Regions from separate parts of the Pseudarthrobacter scleromae genome, predicted to be linked through region 3. Evidence: riboswitches for the same ligand, from Rfam matches in the RefSeq annotation. Region 3 holds a riboswitch; each other region holds the start of a gene.
What was found. A riboswitch is a leader RNA that binds a small molecule or an ion and turns the genes downstream of it on or off. The one in region 3 is predicted to bind S-adenosylmethionine.
Positions count from the first base shown of each region.

Region 1: another riboswitch for S-adenosylmethionine. It lies ahead of IEX33_RS13620 (DUF1737 domain-containing protein); the one in region 3 lies ahead of metX (homoserine O-acetyltransferase MetX).
Region 2: another riboswitch for S-adenosylmethionine. It lies ahead of IEX33_RS03975 (aminotransferase class V-fold PLP-dependent enzyme); the one in region 3 lies ahead of metX (homoserine O-acetyltransferase MetX).

Region 1 covers NZ_BMKV01000005.1:66,649-73,352, forward strand. The annotation lists gene IEX33_RS13595 (DUF222 domain-containing protein) at 1-1,178, opposite strand, end outside; gene IEX33_RS13600 (DUF1905 domain-containing protein) at 1,301-1,603, shown strand; gene IEX33_RS13605 (methyltransferase family protein) at 1,593-2,144, opposite strand; gene IEX33_RS13610 (O-succinylhomoserine sulfhydrylase) at 2,165-3,373, opposite strand; gene IEX33_RS13615 (rhodanese-like domain-containing protein) at 3,374-3,784, opposite strand; gene IEX33_RS13620 (DUF1737 domain-containing protein) at 3,781-4,059, opposite strand; SAM riboswitch class IV at 4,073-4,186, opposite strand; gene opgC (OpgC domain-containing protein) at 4,520-6,704, shown strand, end outside.
Region 2 covers NZ_BMKV01000001.1:846,647-853,350, forward strand. The annotation lists gene IEX33_RS03970 (class I SAM-dependent methyltransferase) at 1-348, opposite strand, end outside; gene IEX33_RS03975 (aminotransferase class V-fold PLP-dependent enzyme) at 441-1,829, opposite strand; SAM riboswitch class IV at 1,933-2,046, opposite strand; gene hisN (histidinol-phosphatase) at 2,206-3,018, opposite strand; gene rsgA (ribosome small subunit-dependent GTPase A) at 3,066-4,181, opposite strand; gene aroA (3-phosphoshikimate 1-carboxyvinyltransferase) at 4,165-5,553, opposite strand; gene IEX33_RS03995 (DoxX family protein) at 5,560-6,108, opposite strand; gene IEX33_RS04000 (sigma-70 family RNA polymerase sigma factor) at 6,453-6,704, shown strand, end outside.
Region 3 covers NZ_BMKV01000007.1:153,034-159,737, reverse strand. The annotation lists gene IEX33_RS17410 (bifunctional o-acetylhomoserine/o-acetylserine sulfhydrylase) at 1-1,228, shown strand, start outside; SAM riboswitch class IV at 1,328-1,443, shown strand; gene metX (homoserine O-acetyltransferase MetX) at 1,456-2,571, shown strand; gene IEX33_RS17400 (MFS transporter) at 2,753-4,135, shown strand; gene IEX33_RS17395 (alcohol dehydrogenase catalytic domain-containing protein) at 4,248-5,366, shown strand; gene IEX33_RS17390 (LysR family transcriptional regulator) at 5,419-6,318, opposite strand; gene mmsB (3-hydroxyisobutyrate dehydrogenase) at 6,453-6,704, shown strand, end outside.

The DNA.
Region 1 (6,704 bases), on a different contig from region 3:
GGATCGATCAGGACGCGGTGGAACGCGTCGGCGCCGTTGGCGACCAGGTCCCTCGCCATGGAGGCTGGGATGGGTCCGTATCCGTCGAGCATTGCGGGCTCGTCGGTCAGGCCCATGAGGGTGACGACCGGCACGGTGACGAGAACTTGCGCCCGGATCGGCGACGACAGCCCGGCGGGATCCGTTCCGGCACCTGCACCGGCGCTGGTGTCTGCAGGGACGCAGGGACTGTCGGCTCTCCCGTGGGTGGAGTCTGTGTGTCCGGTGCCGCTGGTGAGGATGGCTTCGGCGAAGGTATCGGCCCGGATCTGGGTGAGGGTGCGGGCCTCGTGGGGTCCTTGTGCGGCGCGGGCGAGGGCGTTGAGCCGGTTCCAGCCTGCCATGGCCTGGTGGGCGGGGAGGTAGGCCGAGAGCCAGGCCATCCCGTCCTGGTCAGGTGCGTATTCGACCCGCCGGTCCGCCACCCCCTTGGCGTGGCGTTTCTCCAGCGATTCGGGATGGTGGCGTTCCCGCCAGGTCCTGGCTTTGGCCTTGAACCGGTACGCGGGCATCTCCCCGATCGTCGCCGCACCGTCAGGTCTCGGTGTATCCGGATCGAGGAAATACTCCTCCAAAGCGGCGGCCCCGGCCCGGTCAAGGCCCACGGTCTGGTTCACCATTTCCCGGGCATGGGCCCAGGAAATCGTCCCGGACCCCAACGCGGCAAGGGTCCGGGGCAGGGCCGTGGTCAGGGCGTGGGACTCGGCCAACAAGGCGCCGGCGGCGCGGTCACCGATGGCCAGTGCACAGCTGACCTCGGCCACTAGGCTCCGGCCCTTGGCTGTGGCCTCCTGCGGGGAGGACGGCGGACCGTTCAGCACACTCGTGGCGGCAGCCAACACCTGAACCGCCTGCGCCTTCACCGCCGCCAGCTTCGCCTCCGACCGGGCCACCCCGGCAAGGACATCCAAAGCCCCATCAGCAACCCGCTGCAACGGATCATCATCAACCCCGCCAGCAAGACCGGAAGCAGGCGACCCGGGAACAGCAGTTCCAGAACCAGGCGACCCGGCAACAGCAGCGCCAGAACCGGGCGGGCCGGAAACAGCCGCACCGCCGCCCGCGAGCACGGCCGTATAGGCAGCCACAGAAGCGTCAACCGCTGCCTCCGCCTCCACCACCACCGGATTGCTTTCCATACAGACATCATCCTGCGGGGGTCTGACAAAAAGAGCCGTGCAGCAGGGGCTATGGATAACTAGTGGACTGCTAAATATCCACATCCCTGGCGGCACCACCGCAGGCGTGCCATACTCGGCGCGTGACGTCGTCGTACTCCTTTACAGCCGAACTGTGGCTGTACCCGGGCGAGGCCGGCTGGCATTTCCTTACCCTGCCGCCGGACGTGGCGGACGATATCCAAGCACGAAACGCAGGGCACAAAAAAGCATTCGGCTCAATCCGGGTGACAGCGGAAATTTCCGGTCACACCTGGCAGACTTCACTGTTCCCGGATGCCCACAAGGGGACGTACCTCCTGCCGGTCAAGAAGGCCGTCAGGGCCAAGTCCCGGATCAGTGAAGGCGACGCCGTGGAAGTCCGCCTCTCCGTTATCAGCGCCTGAAGCCCACAGAATTCCTGCCCACACAGCCCCTTCCCACAGAATGCCTGCCCACACAGCCTCTTCCCACATAGCGCGGCACCGCCCGCCGGTACTCAGCGAACGCCCCACCGAAGGAAGCGGCGAGGCTGGCCTCCTCCCGCAAAACCTGGCGATGGACGGCAGCGGCCGCCACCGGAAGTGCGGCCAGGGTCCATGCGTTGTGCCGCACCAGCCCAGTGCCCAGATGCAGCAGCGTCCAGCCCACATACATAGGGTTGCGCGAGAATGAGTACGGGCCGGACGTCACCAGCTCAGCCGGTCGGGCGAGGAAAGTGCGGCGGGCTGCCCACCATGACCAGGCGACGAGGACGCCACCGGCGGCGAGCGATGCGCCGCCCGTTATCCGCAGAAGCCTCTGCCGGCGGCCGGTTACCCGCGAAAGCCGGATAGGAACCAGGCGCTGAAGGGCCGCGCCGGCGGCGATGCCCAGCAGGTTCTGCTCAGGCAGGGGGATGTTGGACAGCAGCAGCTGCCAGCCGGGAGCAGCGACCGTTCCAGGCATGCCCACCACCGTCCGGAGTGCTAGATCTGCTTGAGCGCCTGCTCCAGGTCGCCGATCAGGTCGTCCACGTCTTCCAGGCCGACGGAAAGCCGCACCACGCCGTCGCTCAGGCCGATCGCCGCCCTGCCCTCGCCCCCCATGGCGCGGTGCGTGGTGGTGGCCGGGTGGGTGATGAGGGACTTGGCGTCGCCCAGGTTGTTGGAGATGTCGATGATCCGCAGCCCGTCCAGCAGCGCGAACGCTGCTTCCTTCCCGGAACGGCCCCTGGATGGCGCAAGCTCGAGGGTGAGGACGGTGCCTCCGGCGCCCATCTGCTTCGCGGCCAGCTCGTATTGCGGGTGCGACTTCAGGAGCGGGTACTTCACCCAGCTGACGGCGGGCTGCTCCTCCAGCCATTCCGCGAGCCGCAGGGCGGTGGCCGAGGAATGGTTGACCCTGAGCGACATGGTCTCAAGGCCCTTGGTCAGGACCCAGGCATTGAACGCGGACAACGCCGGTCCGGTGTGGCGCATCAGCTGCTTCACCGGTCCGTCGATGAACTCCTTGGTGCCCAGGATGGCGCCGCCGAGCACCCTGCCCTGGCCGTCGATGTGCTTGGTGCCGGAGTACACAATGACGTCCGCGCCAAGCTGCCCGCAGCGTTGCAGCAGGGGAGTGGCAAAGACATTGTCGACGACGACGGTCGCCCCGGCCGCGTGCGCCAGTTCGCTGACCGCGGCGATGTCCACGATCTCCTGCATCGGGTTGGACGGCGATTCAAAGAAGACGGCGGTGGTGGGCTTGGACAGGGCCTCGCGCCACTGCTCCAGGTCAGGCCCGTCCACGAAGACGGTTTCCACGCCCCACCGCGGCAGGATCTCGTTGAGGATCACAAAGCAGGATCCGAACAGCGAGCGGGCGGCAACCACGCGGTCGCCGGCTGCCAGCAGGGCACCCAGGGCGGTGAACACGGCGGACATCCCGGACGCCGTCGCAAAGCACGCCTCGGTTCCTTCCAGCAGGCGGAGACGCTCCTGGAACGTGGCCACGGAGGGGTTGCCGTAACGGGAGTAGACAAAGCGCTCGTCCTCGCCCGTGAAGGCACGCTCGGCGGCAGCCGCGGATTCGTAGACAAAGCCCGAGTTCAGGAAGATGGCTTCGCTGGTTTCCTGGAAGTTGGTGCGGTCCAGCCCGCCGCGCACGGCCTGGGTATCGGGGCTCCAGCCGGCGGCGTCTTCGTTGAAGGTCACTTAGATCTTTCCCAGGTTGGTTGGCAGGCCGCGGTTCTTCCAGCCGTTGACGGTGCGTTCGCCGAAGCGGTCCGGGTCGCCTTCAAAGCCCTCCAGCACGTTGTAGGAGGTGAAGCCGGCCTGGGTGGCCGCTCTGGCTGCCGCGATGGACCGCTGGCCGGAGCGGCACAGGAACACCAGTTCGGTTGAACGGTCTTCGGGCGCCTGCTGGTTGAGGTCGTTGATGAAGTCAGGGTTGGGGATGCCGCCGGGGAAGGTCCACTGGATGAACAACGGATCGTTCTCAGTTGCCTTGGTGTCGGGAATACCAATGTGGGCCCACTCGCCCTCGGTGCGTACATCCACCAGGATGGCACCCTGTTCCAGCTTGTCCCAGGCCTCCTGCGGCGTCAGGTCCCCTGCGTAGCTCATGCGTGGCCCTCGCCGTCGAACTCAAGGTCGTCGCCCGTGGACTCAAGGCTGTCCACGGCGTCCGCCACTGCGGCATCCGCGGAAGCGATCGCCTCCGGAAGGACCACCGCCTGGGCCACGATGACGCTGCTGCCGTTGAAGGTCGCTGCCGGGCTGCCATGCAGCACATAGCCCTCTGCCAGGGCGGCCGAGATCCGCTCGCAGAATTCACGGTTGTCCGGGCCGCTGATGAGGCGGTAGGACAGCTTTTCTTCAGGGGCAGGTGCGTCAGACACGACGGATCTCCTTCTCTCACGCTTGCAGCTCGAATGGTCGATATGCCGAGTATTCACCTGAGGCACCCCGCCGTGGAAGGAGGGTTGCCGACCGGCCAGTCAGGGCTTGGCGCCGGTACTCATTACTCCCCAAAAACGTAACACTTGCCGCCCGGCGCCGCACCGCCGTCGTCGTCATGTTGCGTAACTGAAGGATGCAGGGCGGGCCGCGGCGCAAAAGAAACGTCCGTCACCGCTCTTGAACGTACGACGGCGACACCACCTTGGGTGCGCGGGCGCCAGGTGCCTGCCGCCGGCGTCAGGCCGATAAAGTTTCTGCAGGGGCCGCCGCCCCGTTACTGGAGAAATCAGTCCCTGGGGGGTCTTCATCAGCACGCCATCCGCCGCCGCGCCCACACGTCCCGCCCGGAGCCGCCGGCTGCGGCACCTCCACAAAGTGGCTTCGCTCCTCGCCGCCGTGATGATGGCCGTCCTGGCGGTGGTGGTACCCGCCGGCTCAGCGCAGGCCGCCCGAAACTTCCCGGAGGAAGGCAAACCGCTGCTGGGCGCAGTCCTCGAATGGGGAGAGGACACCGCCGGCGGCTTCTCCGAAAGGCTCGGGGCATCCCCCGCAATCTTCGGACACGACATCGCCTTCCCGTTCCGTGCCTCGGAGGAGGACGATATCCGGGAGTTCCTGGAGCAGTCCGCCGGGCAGGGCGCCCATGCGATGCTGACGGTGAGGCCTGCTGTCCCGCTGGACCAGGTCACCGCTGACGCTGCCGCAGCCTTTGCCGGGGAAGTGCGCCGGATGCAGGGGAATTTCAAGGGCCAGCTGCTCATCCGCTTTGCTCCGGACATGAATGCCAGCTGGGTGGAATGGGGCCAGCAGCCGGGCGACTACCGGCAGGCATTCCGGGCGGTGACGGCCGCGTTTCGGGATGCCGGCGCCAGTGGCAGCCATGCCATGGTGTGGGAACCGTACCTGGGCAAGGACTACCCCTTTGACCGGAACCGGAATGCGCCCGGGCCCGGCAGCGAAGGCTTTACCCTGTTGGATACCAATGGCGACGGCACCTGGAATGGCTCCGACAAAGCCTACGAACCCTACTATCCGGGAGACGACGCCGTGGACTGGGTGGGCCTGACGGCCTACCACGATGACACCGCAGGGGGCTCCGCCGTCAATACCGTGCCCCGAGCCGGTGAGCTGCAGGAGATGCTGACGGCCTCCGGCGGGGAGAACTTCTACGGGACATATGCCGCGGGGCGGGACAAGCCCTTCATGCTGCAGACGTCAGCCTTCTACAGCCCGTCCTCCGGAGGCGCCGCGGAAGCGGAGATCAAGAACGGCTGGTGGGACCAGGTCCTGGGCGTTGCCGCATCACCCGACTTCGCACTGACCGGGGCAGTGCTCTGGGACGAACGCACCAGCACACGGGACACGGGGGTGGCCAGCATCGACTGGCGGCTCACCGGAAACGCCGGTATTGCGGACGCTGCCCACACCCGGCTTGAGGAGGCGCCTGTGCAGACGGGGCCCGTTACCGATGTCAGCTCGGGTCCCGGGTTCGTCAGGTCCAACACGCTTTCGGGGGCTGCCGCCTGGACCGTTGGGGCCGCGCTCATCATCCTCCTGGTGGCGCTGTGGCAGCTCCCCGCCAGGTTGAGTGCGGTCACGGCGTGGGGCTACAGCGATCCGTCCGGCAGGGACTCACGCGTGGACCTGCTCCGTGGCCTGGCCATCGTGTTCGTGGTGGTGAACCACCTGGGCATGGTGTCGCTGTTCCAGCTCCTGACCCAGGAAGCGGTGGGCTTCGTTTCGGGTGCCGAGCTGTTCGTTCTGTTCTCCGGCCTGGTGGTTGGCATGGTGTACGGGCCCAGGGCGAAGGACGATTTTGGAACGGTGGTGGACCTCACCTCGCGCCGGGCAGGCAAGCTCTATGTAACGGCACTGGTGGTGCTGGTGGGCGTCTTCCTCCTGTCTCTGCTGCCTTTCTTCCGGACCGAGGCGCTTACAACCTTCGTGGACCAGGGCACCGGCGGGGCAGGGCACGAAGGCGCCGGACGCACTTACGATCTTTACGCGGGCATGGAAACACTGTTCCAGTTCCCTGTGCCGGCGCAGGTGCTTCCCGCCATCCTGCTGCTCCAGTTCGGGCCCTGGCAGTTCAACGTGATGGGCCTCTACGTGGTGCTGCTGCTGGCCAGCCCGCTGATCCTGGCCGCCCTCAACCGCGGCAAGGCTGTCTGGGTGCTGGCGGCATCGCTGGCCGTGTACGCGGTGGGAACGGTGACGCGCTTCAGGATCCTGCCGTCGCAGTTCGAGGATTCCTTCCCTTTGCTGGTGTGGCAGGTGCTGTTCGTCATCGGCCTGGCGGCCGGGTTCCACCGGCGGAGCATCGTGGCCTGGCTTTCATCGCACACCGGGGTGGTGGTGGCCTGCACTGCGCTGGCCTTCGCGTTCGCCTTCGTATCCTGGGGCAACCCGTACCTCGCCAACGGGTTTGACGTCCGCCTGGCGATCATCCCGGACACCGCCTACCGGGCCATGTACGACCTCTTCTTCGGGCGCACCTACCTTGCCCCGGGCCGGCTGCTTAACGTCCTGGTCCTGGTGGTGGCGGCCTATGCCTTCCTCACCGCCTACTGGAAACCGGTACAGC
Region 2 (6,704 bases), on a different contig from region 3:
CGCCTGCGCTACGGTGACGACGTCGAAAGCCGCCTCAGGCAGCCCGGTAGCCTCTGCGGTGCCAAGGACAGCCGTGGCGGCGGGGCAGTGCTCAGCCAGCTGCCCGAGCATGTCCGCTGACGGGTCCACGGCCGTGACGGACAGGCCGAGGTCCAGCAGCAGGTGGGTGAATTTCCCGGTACCGGCACCCACGTCGAGCACATCGCGTGCCCCTGGAGGCACCAGCCAGCGCGCTGATTCAGCGGGATAGCCTGGCCTCACCTGCTGGTAGTGCCTGCCGCCGTCCTGGAAGCTCTGGCCGAGCTCCCGGCGCCGGCCGTGATCCAGCCGTGGGCCACCCCGTGCCACGCGCGGCCTCCTTCATCCGGTTCCTTTGGTGTTCTCCGAATTTACCGCATCAGCCGCAACGGCAGGGCGCCGGCCGGCAGGCCAGCCGTGGGTCAGTCGTCGATGCAGGGCGCGGCGCCGGCCGTTCCCGGGGTGTTGGGTGCCCAGTGGGGGTACGTGCGGTTGTCATTGGCGGGAACCCAGCGGCCAGCGTCCACCACATAGTCCCAGCCAAGGCCCTTGGTCCGCAGGTCCCGGATGCCTGCCAGCAGCCGCTCGGCATCCTCCAGCCTTGAGCCGACGCCGAAGCTGGCCCGAAGTGAACCGGAAGGAAGGCCCAGCCGCTTCAGCAGCGGGTGCGCGCAGAAGCGGCCGTCGCGCAGGCCCACTCCATGTTCTGCCGAGAGGTAGGCGGCCACCAGGCCGGCGTCGTAGCCTTCCACGGAGAAGTTGACCACGCCGATGGTGTCGGTGTCCGGGTTCGTGTCCTTGAAGATCTGGTGGACGGTGACACCGTCGATCTCCTGCAGGCCTTCCACCAGGAAGGAGCGGATGGCTGATTCGTGGGCATGCCAGCGGTCCTGGTCCAGTTCCGCGATGACCTGCGTGGCGCGGGCCAGGGTTGCCGCACCCAGCACGTTCGGTGATCCGCCCTCGTGGCGGGCCGGGCCGGTTGCCCAGCTGACGCCGTCGAGCCTGGCTTCCCTGACGGCGCCGCCGCCGGCAAGGTGCGGTGTTCCGGCATCGAGCCAGTCCGGGCGGCCCACCAGCACGCCGGCACCAAAAGGTGCGTAGAGCTTGTGGCCCGAGAAGGCGATGTAGTCGACGTCGTCCGCGGTGATGTCGATCCGCCGGTGTGGGGCCAGCTGGGCCGCATCCACTGCGATCCGTGCCCCGTGCTCGTGCGCCAGCGCGGCAAGGGCACGGATGGGAAGGATTTCGCCCGTGACGTTGGAAGCTCCGGTCACGGCGAGCAGGCTGACGCCGCCCTGCCGCAGTTCCGCACGGACGGCGTCAATGGTTTCCGCGATGGTGTCCGCTGCCACGATGCTGCGGTGGGGGACACCCTGCCACGGCAGGAGGTTGGCGTGGTGCTCAATGTCGAGGTACAGGACGTCGCCGTCGGGCCGTCCGTCGGTGACGGGCAGGCAGCCCGCCAGCAGGTTGAGGGAGTCAGTGGTGTTCCGGGTAAAGATCACCGAATCGTCCGGGCGGCCGCCCACGAAGTCGCGGACGATGGCGCGGGCGTTCTCATAGACCGAGGTGCTGATCTGGGAGGCGTAGCCGGCACCGCGGTGGACGCTGGCGTAGAAGGGCAGGATCTCGTTGAGGTAGGCCGACACCACCGAGAGGGCGGGGGCCGATGCGCCATAGTCCAGGTTGGCGTACCGGACGTGGCCGCCGTGGATCAGCGGGGCCTGGATTTCGGCGCCGCTGACTGCTGCTAGCGGACGGCCGGCGGCGGTGCGGTGCTGGTCAAAGAGCGAAGGCGAACCCGGCAGGGCAGCTGCCTGGTGCTGGACAGCGGCTTGGGGGGAGACGGCTTCGGGGGAGACGGTGGCAGTTGTCACAGAGACCTCACTTCACAACAGGACTCCATGCAGGAATCCGCGCTTGCCGCATCCCTTCCGGACCGGCCTGGTCGTCACCCGGGGCACCCCACCGCGAATGGAGGGTTGCCGGCCAGCAAACCGGGGTTTTGCGCTGGCACTCGTGACCTGGTTAAGAGCGTAGAACATGGGCAGCGAAGGTTAAAAGCCCGCGGAAATGTTAAGGGCTTTGTTACGAACGTTTGAAAAGGGGCGCCTGAACCGAAGAACACGACGGCGGACGCCTCCTGTCGGGGGCGCCCGCCGTTGATTATTCGTGCTGCCGGGACTAGAGGAGGTCGTCCAGGTTCGGGTTCAGCCGGCGCAGCACCTCGGAGTGCAGGATGGAATTGGTGGCCAGGGCGTTCCCGCCGAACGGACCGTCCTCGCCCTCCAGCGAGGTGAAGCGGCCACCAGCCTCCACCACGATGGGCACCAGTGCGGCCATGTCGTAGAGGTTCAGTTCAGGCTCGCAGGCGATGTCCACCGAACCTTCGGCCACCATGCAGTAGGACCAGAAGTCACCAAACGCCCGGGTCCGCCATACGTCCTCGGTAAGGCCCAGGAATTCATTAAGGTTTCCGCGTTCCTTCCAGCCGCCAAGGCTCGAATAGGAAAGGGAAGCATCGGACAGGCTGGAGACATTGGACACCCGGAGGCGGGTGGCCGCGGCAAGGGAACGCCCCATGTAGGCTCCCATGCCCTTGGCAGCCCACCAGCGCTTGCCCAGGGCGGGAGCGCTGACCACGCCCACCACCGGCTCGCCTTCATCCACCAACGCGATCAGGGTGGCCCAGACAGGGACGCCTCGGACGAAGTTCTTGGTGCCGTCAATGGGGTCGATAATCCACCGCCGCGACCCGTGGCCCGTGCTGCCGAACTCCTCGCCGAGTACGGCATCGCGTGGACGGGACCGGGAGAGCTGGCCGCGGATGGCTTCCTCAGCTGCCTTGTCCGCATCGGTGACGGGCGTCAGGTCCGGCTTGGTCTCAATGTGGAGGTCCTGGGCCTTGAAGCGGCTCATGGTCTGGTCATCCACGGAATCGGCCAGGACGTGGGCCAGGCGCAGGTCATCGTTGTAGCTCGAAGCGGGTTGGATCATGGTTCCAAACTACCGTCTGCGCGCCGTTCTGCCGGGAAGCGGGCCCGTCAGGTGACGCTGCCCAGTTCCTTTGCCTCCTGGGCTTCCATCCGCGGGTCCGTGCCGAGGAGGCGCCGAAGGGAGCCAAGCCTTGCTGCTCCGGTGGGGCCGGCGTGTCCCGCGCCCACCCATGCGTCCAGTCCGCAGTTCACCGCGGTGGCAGTGTGCTTGCACCCTCGCTCGCAGTCGTCGATGCCGGGGGAGAGGTCCGGGAACGAGCGGAGGATGCGGTCCGGGTCCACGTGCGCCAGGCCAAACGAGCGGATGCCGGGGGTGTCGATGATCCAGCTTCCGGACGGCGCATCCGCCAGCTTCAGCGCAAGGGCCGACGACGACGTGTGCCGGCCGCGGCCCGTCACGGCGTTCACTCCGCCGGTGGCCCGTTCCGCCCCGGTCAGCGCATTGACCATCGTTGACTTTCCAACGCCTGAGTGTCCCAGCATCACGGTGACCTTGCCGTCCAGGTAGCCCCGCATCTCGGCGACGGCCGAGCTGTCCAGCCGGGCGGACAGGCCGTCGTCGGAACGGGCGTCAATGCCCGAGGCCGCTGAATCGGCCGTCCGGCTGATGATTACGGGAAAGTCCAGATGCGTGTAGTTGGACAGCAGTTCCGCCGGATCCTTGACGTCCGCTTTGGTGACCAGCAGGATCGGCTCGATGCTGGCGTCGTAGGCGGCCACCAGGGCACGGTCGATGAAGCCGGTCCGCGGCTCGGGGTTCGCTGCTGCCACCACGATCACCAGCTGGTCGGCATTGGCCACCACTGCCCGTTCCACAGGGTCCGTGTCGTCCGCGCTGCGCCGCAGCAGGGTCTTGCGGTCCTGGATCTTCACCAGCCGTGCCAGGGTGTCCGGCTCCCCGGAGACGTCGCCGACCAGGGAGACAAAGTCTCCTGCGACCACCGGGTTCCGGCGGAGTTCCCTGGCCCGGGCGGCAATGACTACCCGCTCATTGCCGGAGTCTTCTTCCACCACTGCGGTGTACCGGCCCCGGTCAACGGTGATGATGCGACCCGTGACGGCGTCATCGTGGCTTGGCCTGTCCTTGGTGCGGGGCCGGGAGCCCTTCTTGCTGGGCCGGATCCGGACGTCCGATTCATCCCAGGAATCAGTGCTCCGCGCCACCGCTGAAACCCTCCGACGCCGTTTCGGCCGGGCCATTCTGCGCCAGCATGTCTGCCCACAGCCGGGGGAAATCCGGCATGGTCTTGGCGGTGGTGCCGATGTCCTCCACCTGGACGCCCTCCACGGCGAGGCCAAGGATGGCTCCCGCGGTGGCCATGCGGTGGTCGGCATAGCTGTGCACGACGCCGGCATGCAGCTGTGCGGGACGGATCACCAGGCCGTCGCTGGTTTCTTCAGCGTCGCCGCCAAGGCGGTTGATCTCCGTGACCAGGGCGGCGAGCCGGTCCGTCTCGTGGCCCCGCAGGTGCGCGATGCCGGTAAGCCGGGAGGGGCCGGTAGCCAATGCACACAGGGCGGCCACGGTGGGCGCGAGTTCGCTCGTGTCGGCGAAATCTCCGCCCTTGATGTGGGGTCCGCCGGTGACCGTGAGGACGCCGTCGTCGAGTGTTACCTCGGCGCCCATCGTGGACAGGATGCTGCGCCAGAGGTCACCGACCTGCTGCGTTTCGTCCGGCCAGCCGGGGATCCGCACCGTTCCGCGGGAGGCCAGCGCGGCGGCGAGGAAGGGGCCGGCGTTGGAAAGGTCCTGCTCGATCCGCTGGTCGAAGGCGCGGATGGGGCCGGGGCTGACCACCCAGTGGTTGGGCACCGAGTCATCAACGGCAACCCCGGCGCCGCGAAGGACTGCCACGGTCATGTTGATGTGGTCGAGGCTCGGCACCGGCTTGCCCACGTGTTCAAGGTGCAGGCCTTCGGTGAACCTTGCGCCCACCAGGAGCAGCGCCGAAACGAACTGGGACGACGCGCTGGCATCGATGACCAGGTGGCCACCGCGGACCTCACCTGTGCCCTCCACAACGAACGGCAGTGACGACGGCGTCCCGCCCCCTTCTGCGGAAACGGCCACTCCCAGCGCAGTGAGCGCCTCGATGATGGTTCCCATCGGCCGTTTGCGGGCATGGGGGTCGCCGTCGAACACGCTTTCGCCGTTCCGCAGCGCGGCCAGCGGCGGAACGAACCGCATGACCGTACCCGCGAGCCCGCAGTCGATCCTTGTGAGGGGTGACGCAGCATCCGGGTCCAGCGGAACCACTTCCAGGTCGGGACCGAAGGCACCGTCCCCGGGTACCTCCGTGATGGTGGCGCCCAACTGCCGGAGCGCCTCGATCATGAGCGCTGAGTCCCTCGAATGCAGGGGTGCCCGCAGGCGGGACGGCGCGTCGGCCAAGGCGGCAAGAACCAGGTACCTGTTGGTCAGGGACTTGGAACCGGGCACGGTGACGGTGGCATCGACGGGCCGGGACGCGAAGGGCGCGGGCCAGTGGGGAAGGGGCGTTCCGGAGTCATCCCGGACGGCGGCTGCTGCGGTCATGCGTTGTTAGGCCCCCGTGGCCTGTTCCACAGCGCGCCGCACAACCTTGTCCGCCTTGTGGAGCTTCTTGTTGGTGGTCTTCCGGGCGTCGGCCGCCAGGTGCGAGGCGTTCCTGCGTGCATCCGCGGCCAGGTGTTCCGCCCGCCAGGCCAGGCCCGGCTTGCCGGCTGTGTCAACGGACGCCAGCAGGGCGCCGCCGCTCAGGGACAGGTTCTTGAGAAGCTGGTTACGGCGGCTTTCCCGCCCTTCCTTGGTGCTGATGTCCGCACTGCGCCACTCAACAAAGGTGTTCAGCAGGGAGATCACCGTGAGCAGCGTGGCCGAGAGCCTGGAGAATTTGCCCAGTCCGAAAAGAACGCCGGCTCCCACCTGCGTTCCGCCGATAACGCGGGCCAGGGTTTTCTCGTCCGACTTGAAGGGCAGGGACGCGGCAGCTTTGCGAAGCAGCGGCGAAAGCTGCTGCGCGGTGTCATCGGCATTCTTGAGCTTATCCACTCCGGCAATGACGAAACTGGAGGCCAGCATGGGGCGGGCGAGCGTGCGGAAAAAGGACATGGATTTCCTCCTGGATGGACGAACCGCATCGAAAGCGGCGGAGTCCGTTCTAGTCTTGCACTTTTGGGGAATATTTGCCGAAGGCATGAGGTTATTCATGACGCATCCGGGAATGCTCTGCCGCAGGGAAACCATGGGCTACAGCATGGGCCGGCCTGCAGGCACAGATCGCCGGATGCAGATATCCAGATGCAGGGATGGACAAGCAGAGCGGAGTTGTGCCCTTGGCGCGGGTGTTGGACGGAATTGAAACAGCAGGCCCGGTGGTGATGGACTCATTCGAGGCTGAACCGCTGAGTTATGGCTCGCCGCGCGCGCGCAGCCTCCCAGTAGACTTGAAGGCAATGAGCACCCTGGATCCGGCCGTCGCGGCCATGTATGAGGCTTCCGACAGTGAAGCGAAGAGCAGCGCAGCAGCAGGGCCTGAGGCTGCCGACTCGGCTGTGGTCCCGGCGCCTGCCGAAACCGGCGGGGACCTGGTGGATGTTTCCACCGAGTCGGTGGAACAGCGCCGCCTGAGGTTCGAACGCGATGCGATGCAGTACGTCGATCAGCTGTACTCGGCTGCCATGCGCATGGCGAGGAACCCGTCTGAC
Region 3 (6,704 bases):
GTCCTTCGTTTTTCCCAGCGCCGAGAGCGCCGCCAACAGGTTCGCCCTTGCTGAACTGGCACCCATCTATACCCGCATCGGCAACCCCACCCAGGAGGCCGTGGAACAGCGGATCGCCAGCCTTGAAGGCGGGCTGGGGGCACTGCTGCTGAGTTCGGGCCAGGCCGCCGAGACCTTCGCCATCCTGAACATTGCGGAGGCTGGAGACCATATTGTTGCCAGCCCCAGCCTTTACGGCGGAACATATAACCTCTTTGCCCACACCCTGAAGAAGTTCGGCATTTCGGTGACTTTCGTGGCGGACCCGGACAACCTGGAGCAGTGGCGCACTGCAGTGCAGCCCAACACCAAGCTGTTCTTCGGCGAGGTGGTTTCCAACCCCCGTCAGGACGTCCTGGACATCGAAGGCATCTCCCAGGTGGCACACGATGCCGGTGTGCCCCTGGTCGTGGACAACACCCTGTCCACCCCGTACCTGATCCGCCCCCTGGAATGGGGAGCGGACATCGTTGTCCATTCGGCAACCAAGTACCTGGGCGGCCACGGCTCCGCGATTGCCGGCGTGATCGTGGACTCAGGCAACTTCGACTTCGGCAAGGACCCGGCAAAGTTCCCGGGCTTCAACACCCCGGACCCCACCTACAACGGGCTGGTGTACGCCAGGGACCTCGGCAAGGACGGTGCCCTGGGCGCCAACCTGTCCTACATCCTCAAGGCCCGCGTCCAGCTGCTCCGGGACCTGGGCTCCGCCGTCTCCCCGTTCAACGCATTCCTGATCGCACAGGGCCTGGAAACGTTGAGCCTGCGCGTGGAACGGCACGTTGCCAACGCCACGGAGGTGGCGCGTTGGCTGGAAGGAAGGGACGACGTCGAATCCGTCGCCTATGCGGGGCTGCCCTCCAGCCCGTGGTACGAACGGGGCCGCAAGTATGGCCCCAAGGGCACGGGCGCGATTGTGTCCTTCAACCTGGCCGGCGGAGCCGAGGCCGGCAAGCGCTTCGTGGACGCGCTGGAGCTGCACTCCCATGTGGCAAACATCGGTGACGTCCGCTCCCTTGTCATCCACCCGGCGTCTACCACCCACAGCCAGCTTTCCCCGGAACAGCAGGCTGTTGCCGGCGTAACCCCCGGCCTGGTCCGGCTGTCGGTGGGAATTGAACACATCGATGACATCCTGGCGGACCTGGAAGCGGGCTTCCGGGCAGCGAAGGACGCCACCGGAGCCTAGCCAGGCGCCCAAAGAAAACCAGCACGGCGGCAAGCCGGGGAAGTCATAACCAGTCACACTCTTGGCGGCAGGCGGGGGCTGTTTCGTACACTCGAACCAGGTCATGAGTGCCAGTGACAGCCCCGGCTTGCTGGCCGGCAACCCTCCTTCCGCGGTGGGGTGCCCCGGGTGAAGACCTGGCCTGCCGGTCATTCGACGGCGGGCAAGCGCGTAGAAGAGGTCTTGCCATGACGGTTACCGTCACCCGTACCACCGTCCCCGAACACGGAATCGTCCGCTATGCCTCCATTGGGGGACTGGACCTTGAGGCTGGCGGCTACCTGCCCGAGGTCACCCTGGCCTACGAAACCTGGGGCACACTTAACGCGGACGCCAGCAATGCCGTCCTGATCGAACACGCCCTGACCGGCAGCACCCACGTGACCCGCGGCGATACCGACGAACCGGGCTGGTGGGAGCAGCTGGCCGGGCCGGGTGCGCCCGTGGACACGGACCGGTTCTTTGTAGTGTCCATCAACATTGTGGGCGGCTGCTACGGGTCCACCGGGCCGTCGTCGCCGGCACCGGACGGGGCCCCCTGGGGATCCCGGTTTCCCCTGGTCACGCTGCGGGACAGCACTGTGGCGGAGGCCCGGCTGGCTGACCAGCTGGGGATCCGGAGCTGGTTTGCGGTGCTGGGCGGTTCCATGGGCGGAGCCCGCGCACTTGAGTGGGCCATCTCCTTCCCGGAGCGGGTGCAGCGCTGCGGGGTGATCTCCATCGGCCACGCCAGCACGGCCGAGCAGATTGCGTTCGCACAGGCACAGACCCTGGCGATCCGCCAGGATGCCAACTTCAAGGGCGGCGACTACTACGGCGGCCCGTTCCCCGAGGACGGACTGGCCCTGGCCCGGCGGATCGCGCACATCACCTACCGCTCCGCGGCGGAACTGGAAGGCAGGTTCGGCCGCGAACCCCAGGCTCCGGAGTCACCCCTGCACGGTGGCGTCCTGGCCGCCCGCGGACGCTACCAGGTGGAAAGCTACCTGGACCACCAGGGGAACAAGCTGGTCCGACGGTTTGATGCCAACAGCTACATCGCCATCACCGAGGCCCTGATGAGCCACGACATCTGCCGGGGCAGGGGGCCGCTTCCCGAGACCCTGGCGCGGTCGGGTGCGCGGTTCTTCGTGGCAGCCGTGGATTCTGACCGGCTCTACTTCCCGGCCCAGTCCCGGGAACTTGCCGCGGCGCTGCCGGGAGAAGTGGACGTCCACGTCATCGAGGCACCGATAGGCCATGACGGCTTCCTGACCGAAATAGGCCAGCTGGGCCACCAGCTCCGGGCGCACCTCTCGGCATAAAACTTCCCCCCACAGGCAGTCAGATGTGCATTTATGCAGATAGCCTCTGCATGATTCGCCGTTGAGCTTGGTGTTCAGGCGGACCATACTCGTTGGGACCCGGCGGTTCGTGGCCAAAATCACACGTATCCGCCACAGACTGTCCCAGTGGTGTCGAAGAAGACGCCGAAGGAGTTCATCAATGAGTACGGAAAAGTCCGCCGCACGGCGGCCCGAGGAAACCGACGTCAAGTCCTCAGGCCTGAAGAAGGTCGTCACGGCCTCCATGGCCGGCACCGTGGTTGAGTGGTACGAGTTCTTCCTCTACGCCTCCGCCGCCACGCTGGTGTTCGGCAAGCTGTTCTTCCCCAACTCCGGAACCGAGCTGGACGGCATCATCGCAGCCTTCGTCACCTACGCGGTCGGTTTCGTTGCCCGCCCCATCGGCGGCATCGTCTTCGGCCACTTCGGCGACAAGTTTGGGCGCAAGCAGCTGCTGCAGCTGAGCATCATCCTGGTGGGTGTTGCCACCTTCCTCATGGGCTGCCTGCCGACCTTTGCGCAGATCGGCTACTGGGCCCCGGCGCTGCTGGTGTTCCTGCGCTTCGTCCAGGGATTCGCGGTGGGCGGCGAATGGGGCGGCGCCGTGCTCCTCGTCGCCGAGCACAGCCCGAACAAGTCCCGCGGCTTCTGGTCAAGCTGGCCGCAGTCCGCTGTCCCCATGGGCAACCTGCTCGCCACCGCTGTCCTGTTCACCCTGTCCTCCACCCTCGCCCCGGAAGCCTTCCTCAGCTGGGGCTGGCGCGTCGCCTTCTGGCTCTCCGCAGTGATCGTCATCATCGGCTACTACATCCGCACCAAGGTCCAGGACGCGCCGATCTTCCTCGAGGCCCGCAAGGAAGTCACTGTCGAGAACAAGGGCTACGGTGTTGCCGAAGTCTTCCGCCGGTACCCGCGCGGCGTGTTCACCGCCATGGGCCTGCGCTTCGCAGAGAACATCCTCTACTACCTCGTGGTCACGTTCTCCATCACCTACCTGAAGGTGGTGGTGCAGACGGACACCTCCCGCATCCTGCTCCTCCTGCTGGTGGCACACTTCATCCACTTCTGCGCAGTACCGCTGGTGGGCAAGATGTCCGATTCCCTGGGACGCCGCCCGGTGTACATGGCCGGTGCAATCCTCGCCGGAACCTGGGGGTTCTTCGCATTCCCCATGATGGACACCGGCAACGATTTCATCATCCTCGCGGCCATCACCATCGGCCTGCTCTTCCACGCGCTCATGTACGCCGGCCAGCCGTCCATCATGGCCGAAATGTTCCCCACCCGCATGCGGTACTCGGGCGTTTCCCTCGGCTACCAGGTGACGTCCATCGTGGCCGGCTCGCTGGCGCCCATCATCGCCAGCTCACTGCTGGGCAGCTTCGGCTCGTCCGTTCCGGTGGCGTTCTACCTCCTGGGCGCCTGCGTGGTGACCGCGGTCTCGGTGTTCTTCCTCAAGGAAACCCGCGGTATCTCGCTGCATGACGTTGATGCCGCCGATGCCCAGGGCACCGCCGACCTTCTGGCCGCGGCCAAGAAATAGCCGCCAGGAAGTAGTCCCACGGCACAGCACCACGGACACGGCAGCTGCCCGGACCTGCACACACCGCAGGTCCGGGCAGCTGCCTGTCAACAAACATAAAGTCAGGAACACCATGCGAGCAGCAGTCCTCTATTCCACAGTTCCTCCTGGCACCAGCTACGCCGAAGCGCAGCCCCTGGTGGTCCAGGAACTCAAGCGTCCCGAACCCCGCGCCGGCGAGCTGGGTGTCACCGTCACCTACTCCAGCCTCTGCCACTCTGACCTTTCGGTGGTGGACGGATCCCGCGTCCGGCCGCTTCCCATGGCGCTGGGGCACGAGGCCGTAGGGCGGGTGGCGGCGGTGGGTGAGGGCGTCACCGACGTTGCAGTGGGGGACCACGTCGTCCTCGTTTTCGTCCCCAGCTGCGGTTCCTGCCGTGCCTGCCTGGCGGGCCGGCCCGCGCTCTGCCACCGGGCCGCGGAGGTTAACGGCTCCGGTGACCTTCTGCACGGCGGGGCGCTGCTGCGCACGCCTGCGGGGGAGCGGATCAACCACCACCTGGGGGTTTCTGCCTTCGCGGATTACGCGGTGGTGGCCCGCGAATCAGTGGTGGTGATCGACGACGACGTCCCCGACACGGTCGCGGCGATGTTCGGTTGCGCCGTGCTCACCGGAATGGGAGCCGTCCTCAACACGGCCGCCATCCAGGAAGGCCAGTCTGTAGCCGTCTTCGGGCTCGGCGCGGTGGGGCTTTCGGCCGTCATGGCTGCCGCGCTCGCCGGTGCCTCCGCCGTCATTGCCATTGATCCGAACAAGGCCAAGCACGGACCTGCCATGAAGTGTGGGGCAACCGCGGTGGGGACCCCGGAGGACGTCACCCGCCTGATCGCGGAAGCCGCCGGTGACGGTGTGGACATCGCGGTCGAGGCCGTGGGCTCGGCCCGGGTGATTGCGTCCTGTCTGGGGCATGTGACGAGGGGTGGCGCGGTGGTCTCCGTCGGCCTGCCGCACCCCACCGCAGAGCTGACGGTACCTGCGCTGCAGTTTGCCGGCGCGGGCAAGCGGCTGCTGGGCTCCTACATGGGCGACGCCGTACCGGACCGGGACATTCCCCTCTACCTGGGGTACTGGCGCGAGGGCCGGCTACCCGTTGAGCTGCTGCACACGGATACCAGGCCCCTGGCGGAGATCAACGAAGGCCTCGACGCGCTCGCCGCCGGGCAGGTGGTGAGGCGGCTCTTCCAGGCGTAACACCGGTCCGGCGTCCACTACCACGGCGTCCACCACCGAAGCTGTCAGCAGCTCAGGCGGCCAGCAGATCCTGGCGCTCCGCCACCTCGTGCTGAAGGGCACCGATCACGGCCTGCACCCGGGCGGACCGCAGCGACTCCGGGCGGGCCACTGCCCAGATGGGGACCTGGCGCTGGAACGCATCGGGGAGCACCGGAACGAAGTCCGGGTTGCGGGCCACCATGAAGTTCGGCAGCAGCCCGATCCCGGCGCCCCGGCGCACCGCCTCTACCTGGGCAAGGATGCTCGTCGCCTGGAAGCTGGACTTCGGCATCGGCAGCTGCGAGGACCGGTGCCCCAGTTCAGCTACCTGGAGCGCCGACTCAACGTAAGAGACGAAGCCGTGCTGCCCCACGCCGTCGGGCGTTTCCGGCAGGCCGCGCTCTGCCGCGTAGGCGGGGCTGGCGTAAAGCCGGAGGAAGTAGTTGGTCAGGAAGATGGTCTGGGCGTTGCTCACGTCGGTGCGGCCCACCACCACTTCAAGGTCCACGCCGGAGCGGTTCTGGCTGACCCTGCGCGTGGCGCTCAACATCTCCACGTTCAGCAGTGGATGCCGCTGCTGCAGGCGGACCAGCGCCGGTGTCACGAATTCGGCGCCGAAACCGTCCGAGGTGCTGATGCGCACCATGCCGGACAGGGCGTCCCGGTCCTGGCTTGTGGCAGCGGCCAGTGAACCGAGTGTTTCCTCAATCCGTTCCGCCGCGGCGACGGCCGAAGCTCCGAGCTCCGTCAGTTCCCACCCGTGCGGGCTGCGCTCCAGGGTGCGGCCGCCCAGCTGCCTGTCGAGGGCCAGGATCCGGCGCGAAATGGTGGTGTGCGTTGTGCCCAGCGTTTCGGCGACGGCGTTGAAACGCCCCAGCCGGGCTACTGTCAGCAGGATCAGCAGGTCGTCCGGACTCGGTAGCTGCGCCATGCCTGCCTCCCACGGATGTGCATCAGTGCACATGCCATCTGTGATTTTTTGCCTTGATTGCACTATAGCGGGGTGTGATGGTGGACACAGACTTTACGGCCGCCGGCCGGAGACACAGCAAAGGAGCTTATGCCATGGCAGTAATCGGTTGGATTGGTTTGGGGAACATGGGCGGGTCCATGTCGGCGAACCTGGCAAAGGCCGGGCATGACGTGAGGGGGTTCGACCTCAACCCGGCAGCCCTGGCCGCAGCAGAGGCCGGTGGGGTCAAGCCCGCGGGGAGCATCGCCGAGGCCGTTGCGGGCGCGGACGCCGTGTTCACCATGCTTCCGAAAGGCGAGCACGCCAAGGCGGTCTACCTGGGCGGAGATGGGGTGTTGGCGCAC